DNA from 3 places in the Paludibacterium sp. B53371 genome. Region 3 is predicted to be linked to each of the others. Evidence: predicted binding sites of a transcription regulator. Region 3 holds the regulator's gene; each other region holds the start of a gene.
What was found. The regulator FNR, encoded in region 3, switches genes on or off when oxygen is low (the NO sensors DNR and NnrR bind a similar motif). The targets are predictions, from matches to a motif close to TTGATNNNNATCAA.
Positions count from the first base shown of each region.

Region 1: the regulator FNR is predicted to act here: its motif matches at 2,286-2,299, upstream of JNO51_RS17055 (4-hydroxyproline epimerase).
Region 2: the regulator FNR is predicted to act here: its motif matches at 1,665-1,678, upstream of JNO51_RS14315 (nitronate monooxygenase family protein).

Region 1 covers NZ_CP069163.1:3,578,875-3,582,358, forward strand. The annotation lists gene JNO51_RS17040 (carbohydrate kinase) at 1-352, opposite strand, end outside; gene JNO51_RS17045 (GntR family transcriptional regulator) at 415-1,113, opposite strand; gene JNO51_RS17050 (dihydrodipicolinate synthase family protein) at 1,161-2,063, opposite strand; gene JNO51_RS17055 (4-hydroxyproline epimerase) at 2,366-3,367, shown strand; gene JNO51_RS17060 (FAD-binding oxidoreductase) at 3,368-3,484, shown strand, end outside.
Region 2 covers NZ_CP069163.1:3,015,749-3,019,232, reverse strand. The annotation lists gene JNO51_RS14320 (aldehyde dehydrogenase family protein) at 1-310, opposite strand, end outside; gene JNO51_RS14315 (nitronate monooxygenase family protein) at 407-1,588, opposite strand; gene JNO51_RS14310 (acyl-homoserine-lactone synthase) at 1,880-2,536, shown strand; gene JNO51_RS14305 (LuxR family transcriptional regulator) at 2,457-3,254, opposite strand.
Region 3 covers NZ_CP069163.1:600,176-603,659, reverse strand. The annotation lists gene hemN (oxygen-independent coproporphyrinogen III oxidase) at 1-719, opposite strand, end outside; gene fnr (fumarate/nitrate reduction transcriptional regulator Fnr) at 829-1,578, shown strand; gene JNO51_RS02895 (DUF1853 family protein) at 1,606-2,517, opposite strand; gene JNO51_RS02890 (RNA methyltransferase) at 2,495-3,259, opposite strand; gene JNO51_RS02885 (inositol monophosphatase family protein) at 3,401-3,484, shown strand, end outside.

The DNA.
Region 1 (3,484 bases), 650 kb from region 3:
CCATCCAGCCGTCCGGCAGGGCCGCCGGGTCGAAATGCAGGTCAGCGCTGTTGTCGCCGACGAAGAAATATTGTGGAGGCTCGGTTGCCGGCACCATGGCCAGCAAGGGCGTGTGCGGCAGGCGCTGCAGGAAGCGTGTGTCGAGACCGGCGGTCGTGGCCTCATGGGCCAGCTGCAGGCCAAAGTAATCGTCGCTGATGGCACCGGCAAAGGCGGCGGAAAGACCCAGGCCGGCGGCGATGCGTGCCAGATTCAGCCCGGCACCGCCGGGGCAGGCTTGCCAGCGATCATCAGGCTGGCGGATGAAGTCGGTCAGGGCGTCACCGAAGACAACAAAACGGGGCAGGGACATGGTGGTATCCGGCAATCAAGAAAGACGGTGCAGGATAAGGCCGGCTGCACCCGGCTGAACAGTCAGCGGCGCTGGCGGGTTCGCCTGGCCGGTTTGGCCTGGGCCTGGCTGCGATACCAGGCTTCGAGCGCTGCTTCGGCATGCAGGATGTGCTGGCGCAGAAAGGCGGCGGCACTGATGGCATCCTTGGCCTTGCACAGTGCCAGCAGCTGGCTGTGCTCCTGATGGGCACGCTCGTTGAAGCCGGTCAGCAGAATCTGCATGCGGGTATAGCGGTCGGTGCGGTTATGCAGCTGCTCGATCAGGGCCAGGGTCTGCGGCCGTTCGGCAGCGCGATAGAGCGCCAGATGAAAGCGGGCGTTGAGCACGCCCCAGGAGGCGATGTCACGGTCGTTCAGCGCCCGCTCGAAGTCGGCCAGCAGCGCCTCGGCGGCGGCAATGTCTGCGGCACACTGACGCGGTATCGCTTCCAGCAGCACATCGCATTCCAGCAGCACCCTGACCCGCAGCAGCTCGACGATTTCCGGCAGGGACAGCTCGGACACCACCGCGCCGCGATTCTCGATGATGGTGACCAGCCCTTCGGCCTCCAGCTGACGCAGCGCCTCGCGAATCGGCACCCGGCTCATGCCCAGTTCGCGCGACAGGGCTTCCTGGCGCAACTGGCCGCCATCGGCCCATTCCCCGGCCAGAATACGCTGGCGCAGGGTTTCGGTGGCGATGGCGGTCAGGCTTTGTGGGGTGTCGTTGCTGGTGGTCATGATGGCGGCTCGCTCTGGGGCATCCATCTTACCATTGCCGCACAGGCTCAGTGCGGCGACAGGGTCGGCCGAGTCGCCAGTCCGCTGCGGATGATGGCTTCCACCTGTTCGCGCTCGCGGCCGCTCAGCGGCAGGCGTGGGGCCCGCACATGCTCGCTGCCCTGTCCGACCATGGCCTGCGCCAGCTTCAGGTTCTGCACCAGCTTCATCGACACATCCAGATGCAACAACGGTGCAAACCAGCGATACAGTGCGCGCGCCTCCTGCCAGCGCCCTGCCTGGGCCAGACGCCAGATCGCCACCGTTTCCGCCGGGAAGGCCACCACCAGACCGGCCACCCAGCCATCCGCGCCCATCATCAGGCTTTCCAGCGCCAGGTCATCCACGCCGCTGAACAGGGCAAAGCGCTGGCCGACGGTATTGATGATGTTGGTCAGGGTGCGGATATCGCCGCTGGATTCCTTGATGGCGACGAATTTTGGTTCATGAGCCATTTCGGCATACATCTCGGGCGTGATGTTGACGCCATAGGCCACGGGGTTGTTGTAAATCATGATCGGCAGGGGGCTGGCATCCGCCACGCGCTGATAGTGATGGAGCGTTTCACGCGCGTCCGACACATAGCGCATGGCCGGCAGCAGCATGATGCCGTCGGCCCCCGCTGCATGCGCAGCCTGGGCCAGGGCACGGGCGGCACGCGTGCTGTCTTCCGCCACGGTCAGCAGCACCGGCTTGTCGCCGGCCACTTCTTTGGCGGTTCGGAGGATGGCCAGCTTTTCCTCTGCCGTCAGGGTCGAAGCCTCGCCCAGCGAGCCACAGACGATGATGCCATCGACGCCGTTGTCGAGCTGCCAGGCGATATGCCGGGCGGTCGCCGCCAGATCAAGCGATTCATCGGCATGGAATTGGGTGGTCACGGCGGGAAAGACCCCGCGCCAAAGGTGGGTCATGGTCAACGCTCCTGAGTCTGGATCGGGCAGCCCGGTGCTGCCTCCTGTTTTCCATGCTAGGAATTTTTGTATACAAAAAGCAAAGATTTTGCATGCAATTCATGCCGTGAAAGCAGGCGGCACTGCATGAGTGATTTTTTGCAACATCGCCAATTATTCAATAAATAAAAGGCTTTTGATTAGTTTTTACCTGGGTTTTGTCATGTTGCAGATTGTCGTATTTTGACAAATATCAATGGTTTTATTGTATTCAAAAATGCGCAGTTCTAGAGTGAAAGCATTCAGGGTAAGGAGAAGGCCAGATGGCAGTCAGCGAATTTGAATGCATTGACGGACACACTTGCGGCAATCCGGTGCGACTGGTGACCCGGGGCGCACCGGCGTTGAATGGCCGGACCCAGGCCGAGCGCCGGCTGGATTTTCTGGCGCGCTATGACTGGATCCGTACTGGTCTGATGTATGAGCCGCGCGGGCATGCCCAAATGTCCGGGGCATTTCTCTATCCGCCAACCCGCGACGATTGCGATGTGGCGGTGCTGTACATCGAGACCAGCGGTTGTCTGCCAATGTGTGGCCACGGCACCATCGGTGTGGTGACCATGGCCATCGAACATCAACTGGTACAGCCGAAAACCCCCGGGGTGCTGAATCTCGACACGCCGGCCGGCAAGGTGGTGGCCAGCTACCGGCAGGAAGGCGGCAAGGTCAAGTCGGTCAAGCTGAGCAATGTGCCCTCCTTCCTGCTGCTGCGCGATGTCGAGGTCGAAGTGCAGGCCCTGGGCCGACTCAAGGTGGATATCGCCTATGGCGGCAACTTCTATCCGATTGTCGAGACGCAGGCCAACTATCGCGACATGGCCGATTACACCCCGGCCCAACTGGTCAGCATGGGCAACGAGCTGCGTGACTTCATCAATGCCCACTACGACATCGTGCATCCGCTGGACCCCAATATTCGCGGCGTTCGCCATGTGCAGTGGACCGGCGCGCCGAAAACGCCCGGCTCGCATGCCGCCAACGCGGTGCTCTATGGCGCCGCCGCGCTGGATCGCTCCCCCTGTGGTACCGGCACCTCGGCCCGTCTGGCGCAGCGCTATGGGCGCGGTTTGATGAAAAAGGGCGATGTGCTGGTGCATGAGAGTCTGATCGGCAGCCAGTTCACTGGCACCATCGAGGAAGAAACCGAGGTTGCCGGCCTGCCGGCCATCGTGCCCGGCATTGCCGGCTGGGCCATCGTCACCGGCTATAACCGCATCCTGCTGGACGATGCCGATCCCTATGTACACGGCTTCGTGGTGGGCTGAATGAACGCTCGCAGCGCTATCGGGCTCAAGCCCTCGGTCATCGTGGTCGGTGCCGGTATTGTCGGTATCGCCTGTGCCCTGCAACTGCGTCTGGCCGGCTGTGCCGTCACCCTGATC
Region 2 (3,484 bases), 1.2 Mb from region 3:
GCAGCAGGCTGGGCGCCAGACTGGCGTAATAGCGAATCAGCTTTTCCGATTTGTCGATTTCGGCCAGGCATTCCGCGGTGCGCTTGCCGACCTCCAGGGTGACCAGGTCGGCCAGTGCCTGGCGGTGCTGCATCAATTGATCCGCCAGGCGCATCATGCGCCCGGCACGCTCCTCGATGTCGAGCCGGGCCCATTCGGCCTGCGCCTGGCGCAGTCGGGCCAGGCAGCCGGGAAGTTGATCGTGCGGCCAGGCGGCCCGGGTAAAGACCACCTCGCCCGTGGCCGGATTGCAGGAAGTAAATGCTGTCATAGCCAGATTGGCTTTATTAGTTGGAAGTAATAGAGTACTTTAACAAAAAGCCCCGCTGCCGGACAGCAGCGAGGCTTGATCAGAGACGGGAAAAGCTCAAACAGCGGGCTTGAAATTCAGTTCCTGCGGCATGGTGCCGGTCAGCAGGTAATCGATGGTTTCACGCACGCTGCGCATGGCGGAACCGAATGGCAGCGGTTCCGAGCCGCGGAAGAACAGGCCCTTGCTGACTTCGCCGCGGAAGGCGGCTGCCAGCTTGAGATCGATGCAGAACTGCCCGACCTTCGACAGACCATCGCGCAAACCACATACCGACAGGCAGTTGAGGCCCTGGGTGCAGCGGCGCGGATCGGCCTTGGCATTGGCCTGCAGCTTGGCTTCGCGGTTCAGGTAGCTCTTCAGGAACGGCGTCAGCACGCCACGTGCCGGCAGGCCGGCCACGCTCATGAACTCGGCGATGTCTTCCGGCCGGGCTTCGGCCAGGGTGCGCTTGAAGTTGTCGTGCGCATCCCCCTCACGGGTGACGGCAAAGGCGGTGCCGACCTGTACGGCCGTGGCGCCCAGTTCGGAGATGAAGGTGCGTACCTTGTCAAAACTGTTGATGCCACCGGCAACGATCAGCGGAATCTTCTCGCGCTCCAGCCCCAGTGAACGGAAGGTTTCGAAGGTTTCTTCCAGTACACGGCGGAAATCGAAACGCTCCTGGCCGAGATCCTGGATCTGGGCCGCGCCCAGGTGACCACCGGCATGTTTCGGATGTTCGATCACGATGGCGTCCGGCAGGCAGTTCTTTTTCATCCAGCGCTTGAGCACGATGCTGATGCCGCGCGATTCGGACAGGATCGGAATCAGGGCGACGTCCGGGTGATCGGCTGTCATTTCCGGCAGGTCCAGCGGCAGACCGGCCCCCATCACCACGGCATGGGCGCCCGACTCGCAGGCCTGGCGAACATAGGCGGCGTGCGAATCCACGGCCTTCATGACGTTGACCGCCACCATGCCATGACCTTCCGAGCGGCTCAGCGCGCCTTTGACCTCGCGATCCAGCGCGATGAGGTTCAGTGCATCCAGTTCGGCCTGGCCCTGGGCCGTGGCCGAACGTGCCATCAGGTCTTCGTGCAGATGGCGCAGGTCGACACTGGCGACCGTGCCGACACCGCCCTCATGTGCCACGCTGCCGGCAAGCCGCTGCGCGGAGATGCCGACGCCCATGCCGCCCTGAACGATAGGCAGCAAGGAGCGACCGCGGATGACGAGGGGGGGGAAAGCATGTTTCATAGGGATGACCCTGTGTCGAGCAAAAACACTAGTTTACAGGAAAATTCCGGCACGTCGGTATTTCTGCCGTGTCAAATTGATGAATCTCAAGGAGAAGTTGGGAAAACGGGCGGGCAGGGAACCTTTGGCTTCGTTCCAGAGGAAGGAAGTAGGGTATTGGCTAAATCCTTGATGATAACGTGTTTTTTCTGAAAAAGATGCCCGTATATGGCTGTCCTAAAGGACAGATTATCAGATTTTTTCCCCTCTCTTACAGTGCGGCTTTCTGCAATCACCGACAGGAGAGAGGACATGATGAACAGCATGACCGTATTGGCTTCCCGCGAGGGTTTTCGTCTGGAACGGGTGCTTGGCGGGCGCAAGGAAACCGAGTTGTTGCGGTTCCGGCACCGGATTTTCCGCGAGCAGCTGCGCTGGGTGCCTTTGTCGGTGGATGGTCTGGATCGGGATGAATACGATGATTTTTCTGACAATCTCGGCGTGTTCATCCAGCAACGGGTGGTGGGGTCGGTACGCATGACCCCAGGGCATCAGCCTTTCATGCTGGAAAAGGAATTCTCGGCGCTGCTGCCTGACGGCTGGTGTCTGCACAAAGGTGCCGCCAGCGCCGAGATTACCCGTTTTGCCGTGGAGACGGATGCGCAGGGCCGGCGCATTGAGCCCGCCGCCATGCTGCTTTACTACTGTCTGTTCCGCTGGGCCGAGCTACACCAGGTGCGCTGGATGTACTTTGTGGTCGAGCCGGCATTTTACCGGCGTCTGGACCGGCTGGGCTTTCCCATCCGGCCCATCGGCCCGGCGCGGCCGCTCGATGGCGGGGTGGTGTCGCAAGCGGCCTATTTCGACTGGCAGGCCGCCGAGCCGGCGTTCATCCGTTGGCTGCGACAGGCGGTCGAATCCCCTGCTGCAGCCCCAGCACAATCGCATGTGTCCGGTTATTGGCATTGAGCTTGCGGATAATGTTGGCGACATGAAATTTGACCGTGCGCTCGCTGATATCCAGGATGGTCGCGATTTCCCAGTTGGTCTTGCCCCGGCTCATCCAGTGGAAGATGTCGTACTCGCGATTGGACAGCAGCATCGCCGAGGCAGACATCGGCGCCAGGTCGGTGACTCGGCTCATGGCCTGGTGCAGATGGGGCACCAGGCAGTTGAGCATCTCGATCAGTTGGGTATCGCGGGTAATGTCCTCGCCGGTCACCGAGATCACGCAGGCCATGTTCTGCCGGGTGGAGGCGGCGCTGAAGGTGACGCCGGTGCCAAGACCGACCGAGGCGGCTTCGGCGATGAAGCGCTTGGCCAGCGGGCTGCGCGCGCTGGAAAAGGAGTCCTGCCAGAAGATCGGATTGCTGCCCATCGGGTTGTGCAGGATGGGGTCGCAGCTGGCGAGGTTCTCCTGCATGTAATGGTCCAGCCAGCCCAGCGGGTAGCTGACATCAATCAGTTTTTCGACTTTCTGCATGTGCTGCTGGGCATTCAGTCTGCCCAGAGCCAGCACCATGTGTTCCGCCGGCAGCTGACTTTGCAGTCGGTCGAGGAAATCCTTCAGGCCCTGCTCTTCCTCGATGTGTCCAAGAGCATGAATCCACTCCAGTAGCATCCATTGCCGGGAAGCCGGCAGATCTGCAGGCAACGGTCTGGTATTGAGTGTATGAACAGATGTCATGGGCGGTGTAAGCACTGGTAATGAGTATGTTCAAAAATCATAGCAGAGCCGTCTGTCGGACGCAGGGTCTATCGGTCGCCTAAGACGATGATTCTCCCGGCTTTTAGACCAGTTTTGGCCTTGGCTAACACGATTGCTTTGCCTTGGCTGCTGGCCGCAGAGGCAGGATCGGGCTGGCCGCCCGGGCAGGTACGTCGTGGGGTAAGCGAGACTGGCTGAATTCATATGGC
Region 3 (3,484 bases):
ACCTGCTCAATGGTCCGCGCCACGGAGCTTTGCGTCTGAAACGGCAGCCCGTAGATCAGGTCGATACTGACCGATTTGAAACCTGCCTCGCGCGCCGCCTGAATCACTTCCAGTGTCTCGTCCAGGCTCTGCACCCGGTTGACGGCCTCCTGCACGCGCGGTTCCAGATCCTGCACCCCGACACTGATGCGGTTGAAACCGAATGACGCCAGTTTGAAGATCGTCTCGCGCCCCACCTTGCGCGGATCAATCTCGATGGAATATTCACCTTCCGGCAAAAAGTCGAAATGCCCGCGCAGGATATTCATCAGTCGTTCGAGTTGCGCATCCGACAAGAAGGTCGGCGTACCGCCACCAAAATGCAACTGAATGACTTTTTCTCGCTCACCGACGGCATTTGCCACCATTTCTACCTCTTTTTCCAGGTAGTCGAGGTAGATATCTGCCTTGCTCTTGTCCTTGGTGATGATCTTGTTACAGGCACAGTAATAGCAAACAGTATTGCAAAATGGTAAATGAGCATATAATGATACAGCTTTACTGTTCGCCCCGATGCGACGCTGTTTGAGCCAATGACGATAATCGGCCTCGCCGAAATCCGCATGAAAGCGGTCTGCAGTCGGGTATGAGGTGTATCTCGGGCCGGAGCCTTCCAGCCGTTCGATCAGTTGTCGATCGAACTCGAAATGCTCCGGAGAAAACGAATGGATGGTGGTCATGTCGGTATTTGATGGAAAAACCGGTGGTGGGCTGGTAAATTTGCGGAAAACATTTGAATTCCGCTTTGACAAGAGTCAAGGTTCAATTAAAGGTTGCTCAAAAAACGGCATGACTGACCAGACCACCATCCAATTGCATGCGCTCAAGCTCTCCTGCTCCAACTGCAGCTTGCGCGAACTCTGCCTGCCCGTCGGACTGAATCGCGAAGAGATGACGCAGCTTGATGCCGTCATCCGCCAGAGCCGTCGCATCAAACGGGGCGAGTATCTGTTCCGCAGCGGTGAGGGCTTCAAGTCGCTGTTCGCCGTGCGCACCGGCTTCTTCAAGACCTGCGTCTCCAGCCAGGATGGCCGCGAGCAGGTCACGGGCTTCCTGATGTCCGGCGAGCTGATGGGGCTGGATGGCGTGTCCTCCAACATCCATGGCTGCGATGCCATCGCCCTGGAAGACAGCGAAGTCTGCGAACTGCCGTTCAATCGAATCGAGAGCCTTGGTCGCGACATCCCCAGCCTGCAGCACCATTTCTTCCGCCTGATGAGCCGCGAGATTGTCCGCGATCAGAACGTCATGTTGCTTCTTGGCAACATGAAGGCAGAAGAGCGTCTGGCCGCGTTCCTGCTCAACCTGTCCCAGCGTCTGGCCATCCGTGGCTTCGCCGCCAATGACTTCATTCTGCGCATGAGCCGCGAGGAAATCGGCAGCTTCCTCGGCCTGAAACTGGAAACCGTCAGCCGCACGCTGTCGAAGTTCCAGCAACAGGGCTGGATCAGCGTCGATCACAAGCACATTCAGCTGGTGAAACCGGAAGAACTCAAGCAACTGATCGCCGGCTGCATCCACTCCAACAACGCGGAGTAACTTGCCAGTCCCGACAACGGGCGCCGCTCAGCAGGCGCCCGTTGGCATTTGCTGCTGCAGCTGCACCAGCCGCCCGGCATCCGGCCAGCGCGACGGCAGAACAAAGCCGCGCCGCAATTCGCGCCATCCCCCCTCCTCTGCCACCATTTCCGCCACCATTTGGGGCGCCTCGGCTTGTGTCATCTGCACACGCAGGGCCTGTGCCGACCCTACCTCGCCGCTGGCGGCCAGCGCCGGCGACAGCCAGCGCATGCGCGGCAGCCACAGCCAGCGACTGGAGGCGTCGCGACAGGGCCAGGGCTGTTCGCAGTCAGCCATCCAGCCTTGCCATTGGGTTGCCGGCGCGAATGCCGCCTCGTCAGGCGCCTGACGGTAAAAAAAGCAGCCACGCACCAGTGCCCCGGTGCGCGGTGCCTCAAACCCCGGCGGCAGGACTTGTCGGGCCAGCGCATGGCGACTCAGCCTCAATTGCTGAGCCAGCTTGTCCTGTTTCAGCAGCCAGGCATCGCGCAGACTGGGGCCCACCAGGCCTGATGCCCCCTTCCCGCACTGCAGATAGAATTTGCTGCAGGTTTCCAGATGCCAGGGCTGGCCATCAATACGCAGCAGGAAGTCGAACTCACCCAGCGTCAGCCCTTTGTCGCGCAGCACCAGATTGTGCGCAACCAGCTCGATATGGGGGGAATGGTCAAACCAGAAAGCCAGCAGTTGCTCGGCATAGTGGCCAAGCCGCCTGACGGGACGAGCCGCCAGCCAGCGGCGCAGTGGCGCCGGATCGTTGTCCAGCATCGCCAGGCGCCTCATCCCGTCGGCCCCCAGCAGCAGCGCATCGGGCAGGTCGTCTGGCGTGAGCCAGGGTGCGCGGCCGGTCAGCAGACAGGCCAGATCACGCACCGCAGGCTGGCGCCAGGGCAGCTCAGGACTTGTCGGGAGGAACATGCCCGTCAGCCGCACGCATCACCTGCTTGAAGAAGCCGCGCAGGATGTCGACCTCTTCGCGCAGAACGCCGGCCCGATGGAACAGGGTGCGCATGCGGCGCATCAGCCGTTCGCCATTGCGGCGCTCGTAGTAGCCGATATGTGCCATGGTCTGATCCAGATGGGCGCACATGCCTTCCACCTCGTCAGCGGTCGCGGCCAGGCCGCTCGGCTTGAGATAATCGACGCCGACACCCACGTGGCTGAACAGCTCGTAGGTCATCACCTGCACCGCCATGGCCAGATTGAGGGAAAAATAATCCGGATTGCCCGGAATGGTCACCAGGCGATTGCACAGCTCGACCTCTTCGATCGACAGCCCGAAGGTCTCGTTACCGAACACCAGGGCCACCTGCTCGCCGGCCTGTGCCCGCCCCAGAAGCTCGGGCGTCAGCTCGCGCGGCACGGCCAGCGGGGTGGTCAGCTCCCGACGGCGACTGGTCAGCGCCGCGGCAACCGTCACCCCATTCAGCGCCTCTGCCAGGGTATCGACCACTTGCGCCGACTGCAGCAGATCCACCGCTCCCGAGGCCAGCGCATCGGCCTCACCACTGGGAAAAGCTTTCGGTGACACCAGCCATAATTGCGACAAACCCATGGTTTTCATGGCCCGTGCCGCCGAGCCGATGTTGCCCGGATGACTCGGTCTGGCCAGCACAATTCGGATGTTTCTCAAAAAATCAGGGACTTCGGGTTTATTCATTGACCGTTTCACATTAAAATAGCGGACATAATTTTGAAATGCGGCCTTCACATGCGCCGCCTTTCCTGTTCCTTAACCCAGATGATACCAGTCGGCGGCCCGCCCATGCGCGAGCCGTCCCTGTCAGTTTAGAGGCTGTCCATGCACCCGATGCTCAATGTGGCCATCAAGGCCGCACGCCGCGCAGGCAATGTGATTCAACGCGCTTCCATGAATGTCGATACC